2 regions of the Microbacterium sp. DMC48 genome follow, and region 2 is predicted to be linked to the other one. Evidence: predicted binding sites of a transcription regulator. Region 2 holds the regulator's gene; the other holds the start of a gene.
What was found. Region 2 encodes HspR, which represses chaperone genes until heat shock. Its sites were predicted from a motif close to AAGTTGAGTCNNNNNGACTCAACTT; they were not measured.

Region 1 (6,512 bases), 360 kb from region 2:
CTCGGACTGGAACCACTCGGGGTCGGCGGCGCGCTGCGCGTCGTGCACCTTCAGGTCGAGAGGGCGCGCATTCCACGAGGCGGATGCCGCCGCCACCGTGGCCGCCAGCTGCTCGCGGCCGTCGGTGCGCTCGCCGTAGAGGCGGGTGAAGAGGCCGTGCAACCGCGGGAACTGCTCATCGAACCGGGTGAGGAACGCGTCGTCGAGGCGCCCTGCCGCCTCGCAGGCCTCGAGCGCCGCGACGCGATCGGCGTCGGACGTGGTCAGTGCGGTCATGGTTCCCCCTCCGGTCTCAGCGTATCGGGCAGGGCCCGGCGCGGCGGGCGGCGTAGGCTCACACACGTGAGTGCGTACGTCTCGGCGTTCGACCTGTTCTCCATCGGGGTAGGACCATCGAGCTCCCATACGGTGGGCCCGCTGCGCGCGGCCCGAGATTTCGCGCGCCGTGCGGTCGATCTGGCAGGTCTGGCGCGTGTCGAGTGCGCACTGTACGGGTCGCTCGGCGCCACCGGCATCGGACACGGCACGCCCGACGCGGTCGTCGCGGGCCTGCAGGGGTTCGCGGCCGAGACCGTCGATCCGGCGCGCGTGCGGGGCGCCTGGACCGATTGGGTCGACGGCGCGCACCTCCTCCTGGACGGTCGCATCCCGATCCCTTTCTCACGCTCAGACATCTCGCTCGCACCGCGGACGCGTCTTCCCGGACACCCCAACGCGATGACCCTCGTCGCCCGCGATGCCGCCGGTGCGGTGCTGCGCGAGGACACCTACTACTCGATCGGTGGAGGGTTCATCCGGCGCGAGGGCGAGTCGGATGCGGTGGCCGCGGCATCCTTCCCGCTGCCGTACGCGACGGCGGCGCAGCTGCTGGACGTCTGCGATACCTACGGGCTCACGATCGCAGAGGTCGCCCGGCGCAACGAGGAGGCGCTGCGACCGGAAGCAGACGTCGCGGCCGGGCTCGACGCGATCTGGGACGCCATGGCGGCATGCGTCGATGCGGGCCTGCACGCCGACGGGGTGCTGCCGGGAATGCTGAAGGTGAAGCGGCGTGCGGGCGCGATCCGCGCGCAGCTGGAGAGCGTCGAGGCGATGGGGCGCGAGCTTCCCGGTGAGTGGCTCGGCGCGTTCGCGCTGGCTGTCAACGAGGAGAACGCCGCCGGTGGACGGGTCGTGACGGCGCCGACGAACGGTGCTGCTGGCATCCTTCCGGCCGTCGCGATGTACTGGTGGCGCTTCCTCGCCGATGCGGGCATCGGGGCGGAGAACGCGGTCACTCCCTACGGCGAACTCGTCGGCTCGGCGCTTCTCGGGCTGCACGGTCCGGAGGGCGGCGAATCCGGCGATGCGGCCCACCGAGCCGAGGGCGTCGTCGCCACCGCGCAGGAGCTCGCCGAGGCGAACCGTCGTCGCGGCATCCGTCGATTCCTCTTGACGGCCACGGCTCTCGGTTCGCTCTTCAAGGCCAACGCCTCGATCTCGGGAGCCGAGGGCGGGTGTCAAGCCGAGGTCGGCTCGGCGTGCGCGATGGCGGCCGGCGGCTTGACCGCGGTGATGGGCGGCACGAACCGCCAGATCGAGAACGCCGCCGAGATCGCGATGGAGCACCATCTGGGTCTGACGTGCGACCCCGTGGGCGGACTCGTGCAGATCCCCTGCATAGAGCGCAACGCGATCGCGGCATCCACGGCGGTCACCGCCGCGCGCCTCGCGCTGCGTGGCGACGGCACGCACTACGTACCGCTGGATGCCGTGGTCGAGACGATGCGTCAGACCGGCATCGACATGTCGACCAAGTACAAGGAGACCAGCGAGGGCGGACTCGCCGTCAACGTCGTGGAGTGCTGAACGGCGGCCGCAACCGCTCGTGTTCGCCATGCGTGAACCATTGGCACTCTCATGGGGCGAGTGCTAATCTGATGGTGGTTGAGTCGATGAGGCTCAACTTTGACAGACCATCACAGTGACACACGACAAGGAGAGAACAATGGCCACGTATGACCCGTTCCGTGACCTCGACCGCATCGCGTCGGGCCTCTTCGACACGCGCCGGGGACCCCGCCGGATGCCGATGGACCTTTACCGCGACGGCGACCACTACGTGCTCAGCGCCGACCTTCCGGGAATCGACCCGGGCTCGGTCGACATCGATGTGGACGGCCAGCTGCTGACCATTCGTGCCGAGCGCACCCTCAGCGAGGGCGACGGCGTGAAGTGGATCACGCGCGAGCGTGAGACCGCGAGCTTCCTCCGCCAGCTGAACCTCGGTCAGGGAATCGACACCGATGGCATCGCCGCCACCTACAGCAACGGCGTGCTGACGGTCACGATCCCCGTGAGCGAGAAGGCGAAGCCGCGCAAGGTCCAGGTCGTCGCCGATGGCGCGGCGCCGACGATCCAGGCGCACGAATCCGCGCAGGAGCCGCAGCCGGTCGAGCAGTAGTCCCGCACCGCGCGCAGCCGCCCCGTGTCCGCGAGGACCGGGGCGGTTCGCGTGCGCACGCTAGTGTCGAAGCACCCGCCGGAAGTACCAGCACTCGGAACGTCAGCAAGGATGCCGATGACCGCACCCCCCGTCGCGCGCGAGCGCGAGATCACCGAACCCGTCGCCCTCACCGGTCCCGATGGTCGACTCAACCCGGAGGCGATCGGCTTCGCCCGCGCGCCGCTCATCGACACCCGTGGCATCGGGCGCGGACGTTTCGTCCGCTCGTGGGGACGCAACAAGCGCTGGGAGTACTGGAACGTCATGACTCCCACGCACATCGTCTCGCTCACGGTGTCGTCGCTGGACTATGCGGCCGTGCACGAAGTGTGGATCCACGATCGAGCCACGACCCGTTCGTGGGGTCGCAGTGTGACGGTGCTGCCGTCGCGGGAGGTGTCCCTTCCCGCGTCGCTCGGCACGGGCATCGCCATCGCGCGACACGCGGATCTCGCCGCGACGATCACTCCCGCCGAGCGGGGAACGCTCTGGCGTCTGCACGCGGAGATCGCGGACGCGTCTTTCGATATCACGGTGCGCCGCCCGCCCGGACACGAGCTGCTGGCGGTCGTCGTGCCGTGGTCGTCTCGGCGCTTCCAGTACACCGTGAAGGATGTCGCACTCCCGGCATCCGGGGTGCTGACGCTCGACGGCATCGACTACGACGTCGGGCAGGGATCGTGGGCGGTGCTCGACCACGGGCGGGGGCGCTGGCCCTACGACGTGTCGTGGAACTGGGGTGCGGGATCGGGCACCCTCGCAGACGGGCGCAGCCTCGGCATCCAGGTCGGGGGACGGTGGACCGACGGGACGGGCTCGACGGAGAACGCCGTCGTGCTCGACGGCGTTCTGCACAAGATCTCTGCGTCGGTGGTCTGGGAGTATGAGCGCGCCGCGCCGTTGCGTCCGTGGCGGGTGCACGGGGGAGGCCTGGATGCCGTGTTCACCCCGTTCTACGACAAGAAGTCGGCGACGAACCTCGGCGTGGTCTCCTCGCGAACGGATCAGTGCTTCGGCACCTGGTCGGGGACGTTCGCGGGGGACGGCGGCGTGATCGCGTTCGACGGCATCGAAGGTTTCGCGGAGGATGTCCGCAACCGGTGGTAGCCGGGGAGAGGCCAGAGGAAGGGGCAAGGATGTCGTTTCAGGCATATCTCGACAACATCGAGGACAAGACCGGGCGGACGCCACAGGAGCTCGTAGACGAAGCCAGCGCGAAGGGCTTCGGACCGGGGACGAAGGCGGGTGAGATCGTCGCATGGCTCGCCGAGGACTACGGGCTCGGGCGCGGGCACGCGATGGCGCTCGTGCACGTGATCACAAAGGGGCCCAAGATCGCGTCGACCCACGTGGGCAGCGGCACGTCGCACAGCGACGAGAGCGACACCCTATGGCTCAAGGGTAAGGCGACGAACCCGTCGCGCGGGTTCTGACGGCTCAGGCGCCCCGCAGCTTCGTCGTCAGCCGTTGCAACTGTGCCAGCTCGTCGTCGCTGAGCACCGACATCCGCTCGGCGATCGATCGACCGTGCACGGTCGCGAGGCGCCGGAAGGCGGCCACCCCCCGTTCGGTCGCGCGGACGACCGCGCCGCGCCCGTCGAGCGGATCGACGCACTTGCTGATGAGGTCGCGGGCGACCATGCGGTCGACCAGTCGCGAGACGCTCGGCTGGCTGATGAGCATGTTGGCGGTCACGTCGCGCAGGCGCGCACTGTTGTCATCACCCCGGACGACGGTGAGCAGCACGTCGTATTCGGCCTGTGTCAGTTCGTCCTCGCCGAAGTCTTCGCTGATCTCGCGCAAAATCTCGTGCTGCGCGCGAAAGAGGCTCTCCCACGCGGAGATGGCGAGGCGGCGGTCGGTCATGGCGTCAACTGTACTGGGCAGCTCGGACGACGCCCCATAGGCTGATGTGCATGGGGCGCGTACGTGCACGAATCGTCGGCGTCGCGCTCGCGATCGTCGGTATCGCGGTCGCGGTGGCGGCCGGAACGGCGAGCCCTGCGTGGGCCGGAGCGGCGAGCCCTGCGTGGGCCGGAGCGGCGACAGGGGTCGACGACTTCTCCTTCTCGTCGATGACGGTCGACTACACCCTGACGCGGGCCGCCGACGGCACCAGTCGGCTGCGCGTCGTCGAGACGCTCGTCGCACAGTTCCCTGACGCGGATCAGAACCACGGCATTCGCCGCCAGATCCCCGACTCCTACAACGGTCAGCCGCTGCGCCCCTCACTCGTCTCGGTGACGGACGGCGACGGATCACCACGACCGAGCGAGGTGGAAGATCAAGACGGCGTGTTCTCGGTCGTCTCGCGGTCGGACGAGTACCTGCGCGGTGCGCAGACCTTCGTCCTCACCTACACGCTCGAGAACGTGACGTGGGTCTTCCCCGACTCCGGCCTGGAGTTCTACTGGGATGTCAACGGCGTCGACTGGGGTCAGTCGTTCGGGCGCGTCACGGCTCGGCTGCACCTGGACGCCCCACTCGCGGCATCCCTGACGGGGAGCATGTCGTGCTACCAGGGAGTGCAGGACGCCCACACGTCGTGCGCGTCGATCTCGTCGGCGCCGGATGCCGCGGGCAGCGCCGGGGGTGTCGTCGTCACGGCCGTCGCCGACGATGTGCAGCCGCACCAGACGCTCACGATGGCCGTCGGGTTCGCCGAGGGGACCTTCGCGACCTTCGATTCCGGATACCTGGCTTCCCCCCTCGGTTGGGGACAGCTGGGCGCCGGTGCGCTCGCCGTGGGAGCGGGTGTTCTGGGCCTGCGTGCGCGGCGGCGCGAGCTGGCGGATGAGCCCGGTCGGCCGACGATCATCGCGGAGTACGATCCTCCGCAGATCGTGGATGCGCTCGAGCGCGCCGTGCTGCTCGGACAGTCGTCGAAGGCGATCCCCGCAGAAGTGCTGGAGCAGGCGGTGCGCGGGTCGATCCGCATCCTGGAGTCCGACGGGCGTGGCTGGGGCAAGCCCAAGCTCATTGCGGAGTTGGTGGACCGCTCGAAAGCGGACGGCGACGGGATGATGCTCTTGGACGGGTTGTTCCCGGGCGGGATGCCGGGCGCGCAGTACCCGTTCGGAAAGCAGGACACGCGCTTCTCCAAGGTGGCGCAGAAGATCCTCGCGGCGGCGGAGACGGAGTTGGCCGTGCGCGGACTGCGCAGAGCGGTGCCGCTTCGTGCCCGCTGGTTGCCGATCCTGCTCGCCGTCGTCGGCGCAGGACTGGCCCTGGGTCTGGGCTTCGTCGCGATCGGAGCGTACGTGCAGCCGGCCCTTCCCTGGACGGTGATCGGCATCAGCGTGGCGATCGCGGTCGTGGTGATCGGCATCTGCTCACGCAAGCCCCTCACAGCGCTCGGAGCCGAAACCCGCGATCACCTGCGGGGGCTGGAGGAGTTCATTCGGTGGGCCGAGGCCGACCGCATTCGGATGCTCCAATCGCCGGCGGGGGCGGAGCGGGTGGCGGTGGACGTGAACGACCCGCGCCAGAAGCTGGATCTATACGAGAAGCTGCTGCCCTACGCGGTGGTGTTCGGCCAGGAGAAGCAGTGGTCGGCGCAGCTGGCCGTGCTGTACACCGCGGTGGGTGCGGCGGGACCGTACTGGTATTACGGCACCGGGGCCTTCGACGCGTCGTCGTTCTCGGCGGGGATCGGTTCGCTCTCGAGCGCCGCGATGTCGTCGTCATCGACGTCGGGTGGATCGGGAGGGGGCGGTTCCGCCGGGGGCGGGGGCGGGGGTGGCGGAGGCGGCGGCGTCTGACCGGCTCGTCGACTGGTCGCGACGACGTCAGAGCGCGCCGCCGTCGCCCTCCAGGATGCTGCGGAGCGTCGCCCGGTCGATGTCGTCGCGCTCGCCGTCGAACTGAGCGTGCAGCGCGAACGGCAGGCCCAGCTCGTCGAGGTACGCGATGGTCTTCTCGAGGCGGGGGACGACATCGATGTGGTCGGGACCGAAGAGCGCGGCGGTGAAGAGCGGCTCGTGACGCTGGATGCCGAGTCGCATCTCGACCGTGGATCGTCCGGTGA
Region 2 (6,512 bases):
GACTCTGGCGACCGTCGGGTACGGCGACTACGTCCCTGTCACCCCGCTTGGGCGCACGATCGCGGTCGGGCTGATGATGGGCGGGCTCGTCGTGCTGGGCGTCACCAGCGCCACGGTCATCTCCGCCCTCACCGACCAGATGCAGCGCGTGGGGCAGCGGCTCGAGGACGACCGGGCGGCAGCGATCGGACGCGGCATGGCGTCGGCGTCTGCCCCCACCCCGGACCGCGCGGACGCAGACGCCGCGGGCGGCCCCGATTCGGTGCCATCATGAGCGCATGACCACCGCCGCCTGGACCGCGCCCGCCTCTCGCCAGGTCGCCTTCGACCAGGGCCGCGCGCTGCGGAGGGAGCTGCCCCGCCGGATGCTGGCGGAGCTGCCGACACGTCCGCGTGATCCCCTCGGCATCCTGGCCGCGCAGGCCGCCACGCGGGTCGCCGAGCTCCTGCCTCTCCGCGATGAGCGGATGTCCGCCAGTCCCTTCGCGTTCTACCGGGGCACGGCGGCGCTGATGGCGGACGACCTCGCCGCCGGACCGCGCAGCGACATCCTCGTCGCCTCCTGCGGCGACGCGCACGTCGCCAACTTCGGCTTCTACGCGTCTCCGCAGCGCACGCTCGTGTTCGATCTCAACGACTTCGACGAGTCGGCGTGGGCGAGCTGGGAGTGGGATCTCAAGCGCCTCGTGACGAGCATCGTCGTGGCAGGTCAAGCGACCGGACGCGACGATGCGGTGACCGCGGATGCCGCGCGCGCCGCCGTCCGCCGTTACGCTCGCGCCCTGGCCGTCGGCGAGGAAGCCACTCCGCTCGCCCGGTTCTACCAGCACTTCGACGCCGCGGGCGCGCTCGTCACGAGCGACAAGGCGTCGCGCAAGGTGCTGCGCGCCGCGATCGCGGATGCCGAGAAGCGCACCGGCGACAAGGCCGTGCGCAAGATCACGGAGGCCGATGCCGATGGGCGACTGCGCTTCGTCGAGCAGCCTCCGACGCTGACGCGCGTCACGCCCGACGTGGCGGCCGCGGTCGATGCGTCCCTGGCCCAGTACATCGCGACGACGCGCGCGGATGTGCAGCTCGTGCTCTCCCACTACACCTTCTCCGACGTGGCGCGTCGGGTCGTCGGGGTGGGCAGCGTGGGCACCCGCTGCTACATCGCCGTCTTCGTCGACGGAGACGGCGCCGCACTGCTGATGCAGGTGAAGGAGGCGGGGCGCAGCGTGCTCGAGCAGTACGGCGGCTGCGCACAGCCGGACGAGCTCACGGCGTTCGTCGACCGCCACGGTCAGGGCGGGCGTGTCGTGGCGCTGCAGCGCATTCTGCAGGGGTCGTCCGACCCGTTCCTCGGACACTTCCGCGGTGAGCGCGCCGACTACTACGTGCGCCAGTTCCGCGACATGAAGGGCGGCATCGACGCCGAAACGCTCGAGGACGGCCCGTTCCGTCTCTACGCGCAGGCGTGCGCGACGGTGTTGGCCCGGGCCCACGGCCAGTCCCCGAACGCCGCGAAGGTCATCGGGTACCTCGGTGAGGGGCGCGCGTGCGCCGAGGCCATCGTGGAGTGGGCCTACGGCTACGCCGCCCTCTCGCGGGCGGACTACGGCGCGTTCGTGGATGCCGTCGCCGCCGGCACCGCCTCGTAGCGGCTAGTCGTCGGACTCGGCATCCGCCGACGGAAGCGGACGCCACAGCACCACCTCGGTCGCCCGACGCACGCGCGTGCCGTGGCGGAGGGTCACGACCGATCCCGTCGCCCCCGCCGCGAAGACGCGGGAGCGACGGGCCAGCTCCTCCTGCAGACGCTGCTCGAGTTCGGCGACGCGACGGCGCAGTCCGCGCGCCTCGTTCTCGAGCTCGATCAGGCGCGAGATCGCCGGCAGACTCATGCCCTCGGCCGAGAGGGCGGCCACCTCGCGCAACTGCTTCACGTGCCGCAGCGAATACCGCCGCGACCCGCCCTGCGTGCGCCCGGGAACGACGAGGCCCAGCCGATCGTACTGACGGAGGGTCTGCGGGTGCATGCCGGCAAGCTCCGCCGCGACGGCGATCGCGAAGATCGGCGCTTCCTCATCGGGGTGCTCGTCGACCATGCTCACTCCCGGGCCTTGGCCATGAGGTCGGCGCGCGGGTTCTCCTTCGGCTCCAGCTCGTGGAAGCGCTGCAGTGCCTCCTTCGCCTGGTCGTCCAGATGCGACGGCACCGCCACCTGCACCTCGGCGAGAAGGTCGCCGGCGCCCTTCGCCGTGTGCACGCCGCGACCCTTGACGCGCAGCACGCGCCCCGAGGGCGTACCCGGCGCCACACGCAGCTTGACCGGATCTCCCCCCAGAGTCGGCACCTCGATCGTGGCGCCGAGCGCGGCTTCCGTGAAGGTGACCGGAACCGTCACGCGCAGGTTCAGCCCGTCGCGGACGAACACCGGGTGCGGGCGCACCGAGACGCTCACGACGATGTCGCCGGACTCGCCGCCGTCCGGCGACGGGCGCCCGCGCCCGCGCAGACGGATCTTCTGTCCGTCGGCGACGCCGGCGGGGATCTTCACCTTGAACGGCTTGCCGTCCTCGCCCGCGAGGGTGATCGTCTCGCCCTTGACCGCGGTCTGGAAGTCGAGGGTGGTCCGTGCGGTCACGTCGGCGCCGCGCTGCGGGCCGCCGTAGCCTCGGAATCCACCGGTGGACTGCCCGAACCGTCCGGAGCCGAAGCCGCCGCCCTGGCCGAACATCGAGAACAGGTCGTCGAAGTCGGCCGACTGCGCCGATCCGCGCGACTGACCGAAGCGGCTGAAGACGTCCTCGAACCCGCCGGAACCCGCGCCGGGCGCCTGGAAGCGCGCACCACCGGCGCCCATCGCGCGGATCTGGTCGTACTCCTCGCGCTGGCTCTTGTCGGAGAGCACGGCGTACGCCTCGCTCATCTCCTTGAACTTCGCCTCTTTGGCAGGATCACCCTGCGTCGAGTCGGGGTGATACGTCCGGGCGAGCTTGCGGTACGCCTTCTTCAGGTCGGCCTCGGACACGTCCTTGGAGACGCCCAAGACCTTGTAGAAGTCCTTGTCGAACCAATCCTGACTGGCCATGGACACCTCCTCCCGTCAGTCAGCGGAACCGGCGACGACGACCTTGGCCGGTCGCAGTTCGATCGTGCCCAGGCGGTAGCCGACCTCGACGACGTCGAGGATCGTGCCGTCCTCGACCCCTCCGGGGTTCGGGGCGTGGAAGATCGCCTCGTGCTGCTGCGGGTCGAACACCTCGCCCGCGACGCCGTAGGTCTCCACACCGAGGCGTGCGACCACGCCCCGCAGCTTCTCCGCGATCGCCGCCAGCGGCGAGCCTTCGACCAGGTCGCCGTGCTTCTCGGCACGGTCGAGGTCGTCGAGCACTGGCAGCAGCCCCTTGGCGACCGATCCCTTGGCGCGGGCGATCTCCACCTCGCGCTGGTCCTCGGTGCGACGGCGGTAGTTGGCGTACTCGGCCTGGACCCGCTTGAGGTCCAGGATCAGGTCGCGGTCCTCGGCGGAGGCCTCTGCGACGGCGGCCTCGTCGGTCTGCGGCGCATCGAGGATGTCGTCGACGGTCAGGTCGTCGCCCTCACGCTGGTCCCCCTGCGAGTCGGGGCCGGAGGCGTGCGCCTCCGACCCCTCGTCACCGGGGACTTCGTCGATGGGCTCTTCGAAGTCCTTGTTCGTCATGGTTCGATTCTCTTACTTTCCGGTTCCCGGCTTCTTGTCGTCCTCGTCCTCGACGACCTCGGCGTCGATGACGTCTTCCTCGGGGTTCGGCACGCTGCCGTTGCCCGGGTCGGCGACCGTCGGGTCGGCCGGCTCGCCGGCGGCCTGCGCCGAGGCGTAGATGGCCTCGCCGAGCTGCTGCTGCGATGCGTTGAGCTTGTCGAACGCCGTCTTCACGGCGTCCTCGTCGTCGCCCGCGAGCGCGGTCTTGAGCGCATCCACGTCGGCCTGGACCGAGGTCTTCACCTCGTCGGGGAGCTTGTCCTCGTTGTCCTTGATGAGCTTCTCGATCGAGTACGAGAGGGTCTCGGCCTGGTTGCGGACCTCGGCGGCCTCACGGCGCTTCTTGTCCTCGGCCGCGTGCTCCTCCGCCTCGCGCACCATGCGTTCGATGTCGTCCTTCGGCAGCGACGAGCCGCCGGTGATCGTCATCGACTGCTCCTTGCCCGTGCCCTTGTCCTTCGCGGACACGTGCACGATGCCGTTGGCGTCGATGTCGAAGGTGACCTCGATCTGCGGGATGCCGCGGGGCGCGGGCGCGATGCCGGTCAGCTCGAAGGTGCCGAGCGGCTTGTTGTCGCGCGTGAAGTCACGCTCGCCCTGGAAGACCTGGATGGCGACCGACGGCTGGTTGTCGTCGGCGGTCGTGAAGGTCTCGCTGCGCTTGGTGGGGATGGCCGTGTTGCGCTCGATGAGCTTGGTCATGATGCCGCCCTTGGTCTCGATGCCGAGGCTCAGGGGGGTGACGTCGATGAGCAGCACGTCCTTGCGCTCACCCTTGAGGACACCGGCCTGCAGGGCGGCGCCGACGGCGACGACCTCGTCCGGGTTGACGCCCTTGTTGGGCTCCTTGCCGCCGGTGAGCTGCTTGACCAGCTCGGTGACCTGCGGCATACGGGTCGAACCGCCGACGAGCACGACGTGGTCGATGTCGCCGACCTTGATGCCCGCTTCGGCGATGACGTCGTTGAACGGCTTCTTCGTGCGGTCGAGGAGGTCCTTGGTGAGGTCCTCGAACTTGGCACGGGTCAGCGTCTCGGACAGCGACACGGGGCCCGAATCGGTCAGCGAGAGGTACGGCAGGTTGATGGAGGTGCTGCTGGAGCTGGAGAGCTCCTTCTTCGCCTGCTCGGCCGCCTCCTTTAGACGCTGCAGGGCGATCTTGTCGCCCGAGACGTCGACACCCGTGGTGTCCTTGAACTGCTTGATGAGGTAGTCGACGACGCGCTGGTCCCAGTCGTCACCGCCGAGGCGGTTGTCACCGGCCGTGGCGCGCACCTGGATGGTGGAGAAGTCGTCGTCCTTGCCCACCTCGAGCAGGGACACGTCGAACGTGCCGCCGCCGAGGTCGAAGACCAGGATGAGCTCATCTTCCTTGCCCTTGTCGAGGCCGTAGGCGAGGGCCGCGGCGGTCGGCTCGTTGATGATGCGCAGGACGTTCAGGCCCGCGATCTCACCGGCATCCTTCGTCGCCTGACGCTCGGCGTCGTTGAAGTAGGCGGGGACGGTGATGACCGCGTCGGTCACGCTGTCGCCCAGGTACTCCTCGGCGTCGCGCTTGAGCTTCTGGAGGATGCGCGCGGAGATCTCCTGCGGCGTGTACTGCTTGCCGTCGATCGCCTGCGTCTTCCAGTCGGTGCCCATGTGGCGCTTGACGGAGGAGAGGGTGCGGTCGACGTTGGTGACGGCCTGGCGCTTGGCGGTCTCGCCGACGAGCACCTCGCCGTCCTTCGTGAAGGCGACCACCGAGGGGGTGGTGCGGAAGCCCTCGGCGTTGGCGATGACCTTCGGCTCGCCGCCCTCGAGGACGGAGACGACGGAGTTCGTCGTCCCGAGGTCGATACCCACTGCACGTGCCATGTCTGTTCCCTTTCGTGAAACGGCTCTGAGAAGTCTGCGGGGTTGAGTCTTGACGGCTCAACTTCAATGACTTCCACGATAGCCGCGGCGCTTCCGGGTGTCAAACGCAAGTTGATATGAATCGGCTCAACTTTCGATCGCGCGCCTTGTCCCACTTGCGACATCCCTTGTCCCATTTGCGGCGCAGAGCGTCCCACTTGCTGTCCCTTCTGGCCTCCGTGGACAGCAGTAAGTGGGACACGCCCCAGCGGATGCCGCGGCTCGCCACCCCGCTCCTTAGCGCAGAACGGCGGGATGCCGCGAGTAACGTGACCTGCACGCGACGACGCGCCACCCGGTGTTCACCGAAGGGACATACCGTGACGAACATGTCACTGCCCGACCAGCCCGCGCCCGACTCCCTCGCCGCCACCGGAGCGCGAGCGATCGCGGCCGACCGGCGCGGCGTGCGCGCATGGGCGCTGTGGGACTGGGGCTCGGCCGCGTTCAACGCGGTCGTGACCACCTTCGTGTTCAGCACCTACCTGTCGAGCAGCTACTTCATCGACCCGGCGATCGTCGCCGCCGCCGGCGACGACAAGAACCCGGCGCTCGTGGCCGCCAAAGCCGACAATGCATCGCTGATCGGCATCGCCCTGATGATCGCCGGCATCCTCGTCGCGCTCCTCGCCCCGGTCCTCGGGCAGCGCTCCGACGGATCCGGTCGACGCAAGCTCTGGCTCGGGATCAACACCGGCGTCGTGGTGCTCGCGATGGCGGCCATGGTGTTCGTCGACGGCGCGCCGGGCTATCTCGTGCTCGGCGCCACGCTGCTGGCCGTCGGCAACGTGTTCTTCGAGTTCGCGAGCGTGAACTACAACGCCATGCTCGTGCAGGTCTCCACCCGTCAGACGATGGGGCGCGTCTCCGGCTTCGGCTGGGGCAT

Region 1: ACT53O_RS14195 (Hsp20/alpha crystallin family protein) is a predicted target of HspR. The motif match lies at 1,924-1,948, and genes of this name have one in related genera.

What each region holds. Positions count from the first base shown of each region.
Region 1 is NZ_JBQUZN010000006.1:469,089-475,600, forward strand. Features, by position in the region: gene ACT53O_RS14185 (amylosucrase) at 1-276, opposite strand, end outside; gene ACT53O_RS14190 (L-serine ammonia-lyase, iron-sulfur-dependent, subunit alpha) at 343-1,848, shown strand; gene ACT53O_RS14195 (Hsp20/alpha crystallin family protein) at 1,988-2,443, shown strand; gene ACT53O_RS14200 (DUF2804 domain-containing protein) at 2,561-3,592, shown strand; gene ACT53O_RS14205 (DUF4287 domain-containing protein) at 3,622-3,918, shown strand; gene ACT53O_RS14210 (MarR family winged helix-turn-helix transcriptional regulator) at 3,923-4,351, opposite strand; gene ACT53O_RS14215 (DUF2207 domain-containing protein) at 4,402-6,246, shown strand; gene ACT53O_RS14220 (hypothetical protein) at 6,274-6,512, opposite strand, start outside.
Region 2 is NZ_JBQUZN010000006.1:104,291-110,802, reverse strand. Features, by position in the region: gene ACT53O_RS12555 (potassium channel family protein) at 1-274, shown strand, start outside; gene ACT53O_RS12550 (DUF2252 domain-containing protein) at 279-1,643, shown strand; gene ACT53O_RS12545 (heat shock protein transcriptional repressor HspR) at 1,647-2,090, opposite strand; gene ACT53O_RS12540 (DnaJ C-terminal domain-containing protein) at 2,093-3,076, opposite strand; gene ACT53O_RS12535 (nucleotide exchange factor GrpE) at 3,092-3,688, opposite strand; gene dnaK (molecular chaperone DnaK) at 3,701-5,587, opposite strand; gene ACT53O_RS12525 (MFS transporter) at 5,956-6,512, shown strand, end outside.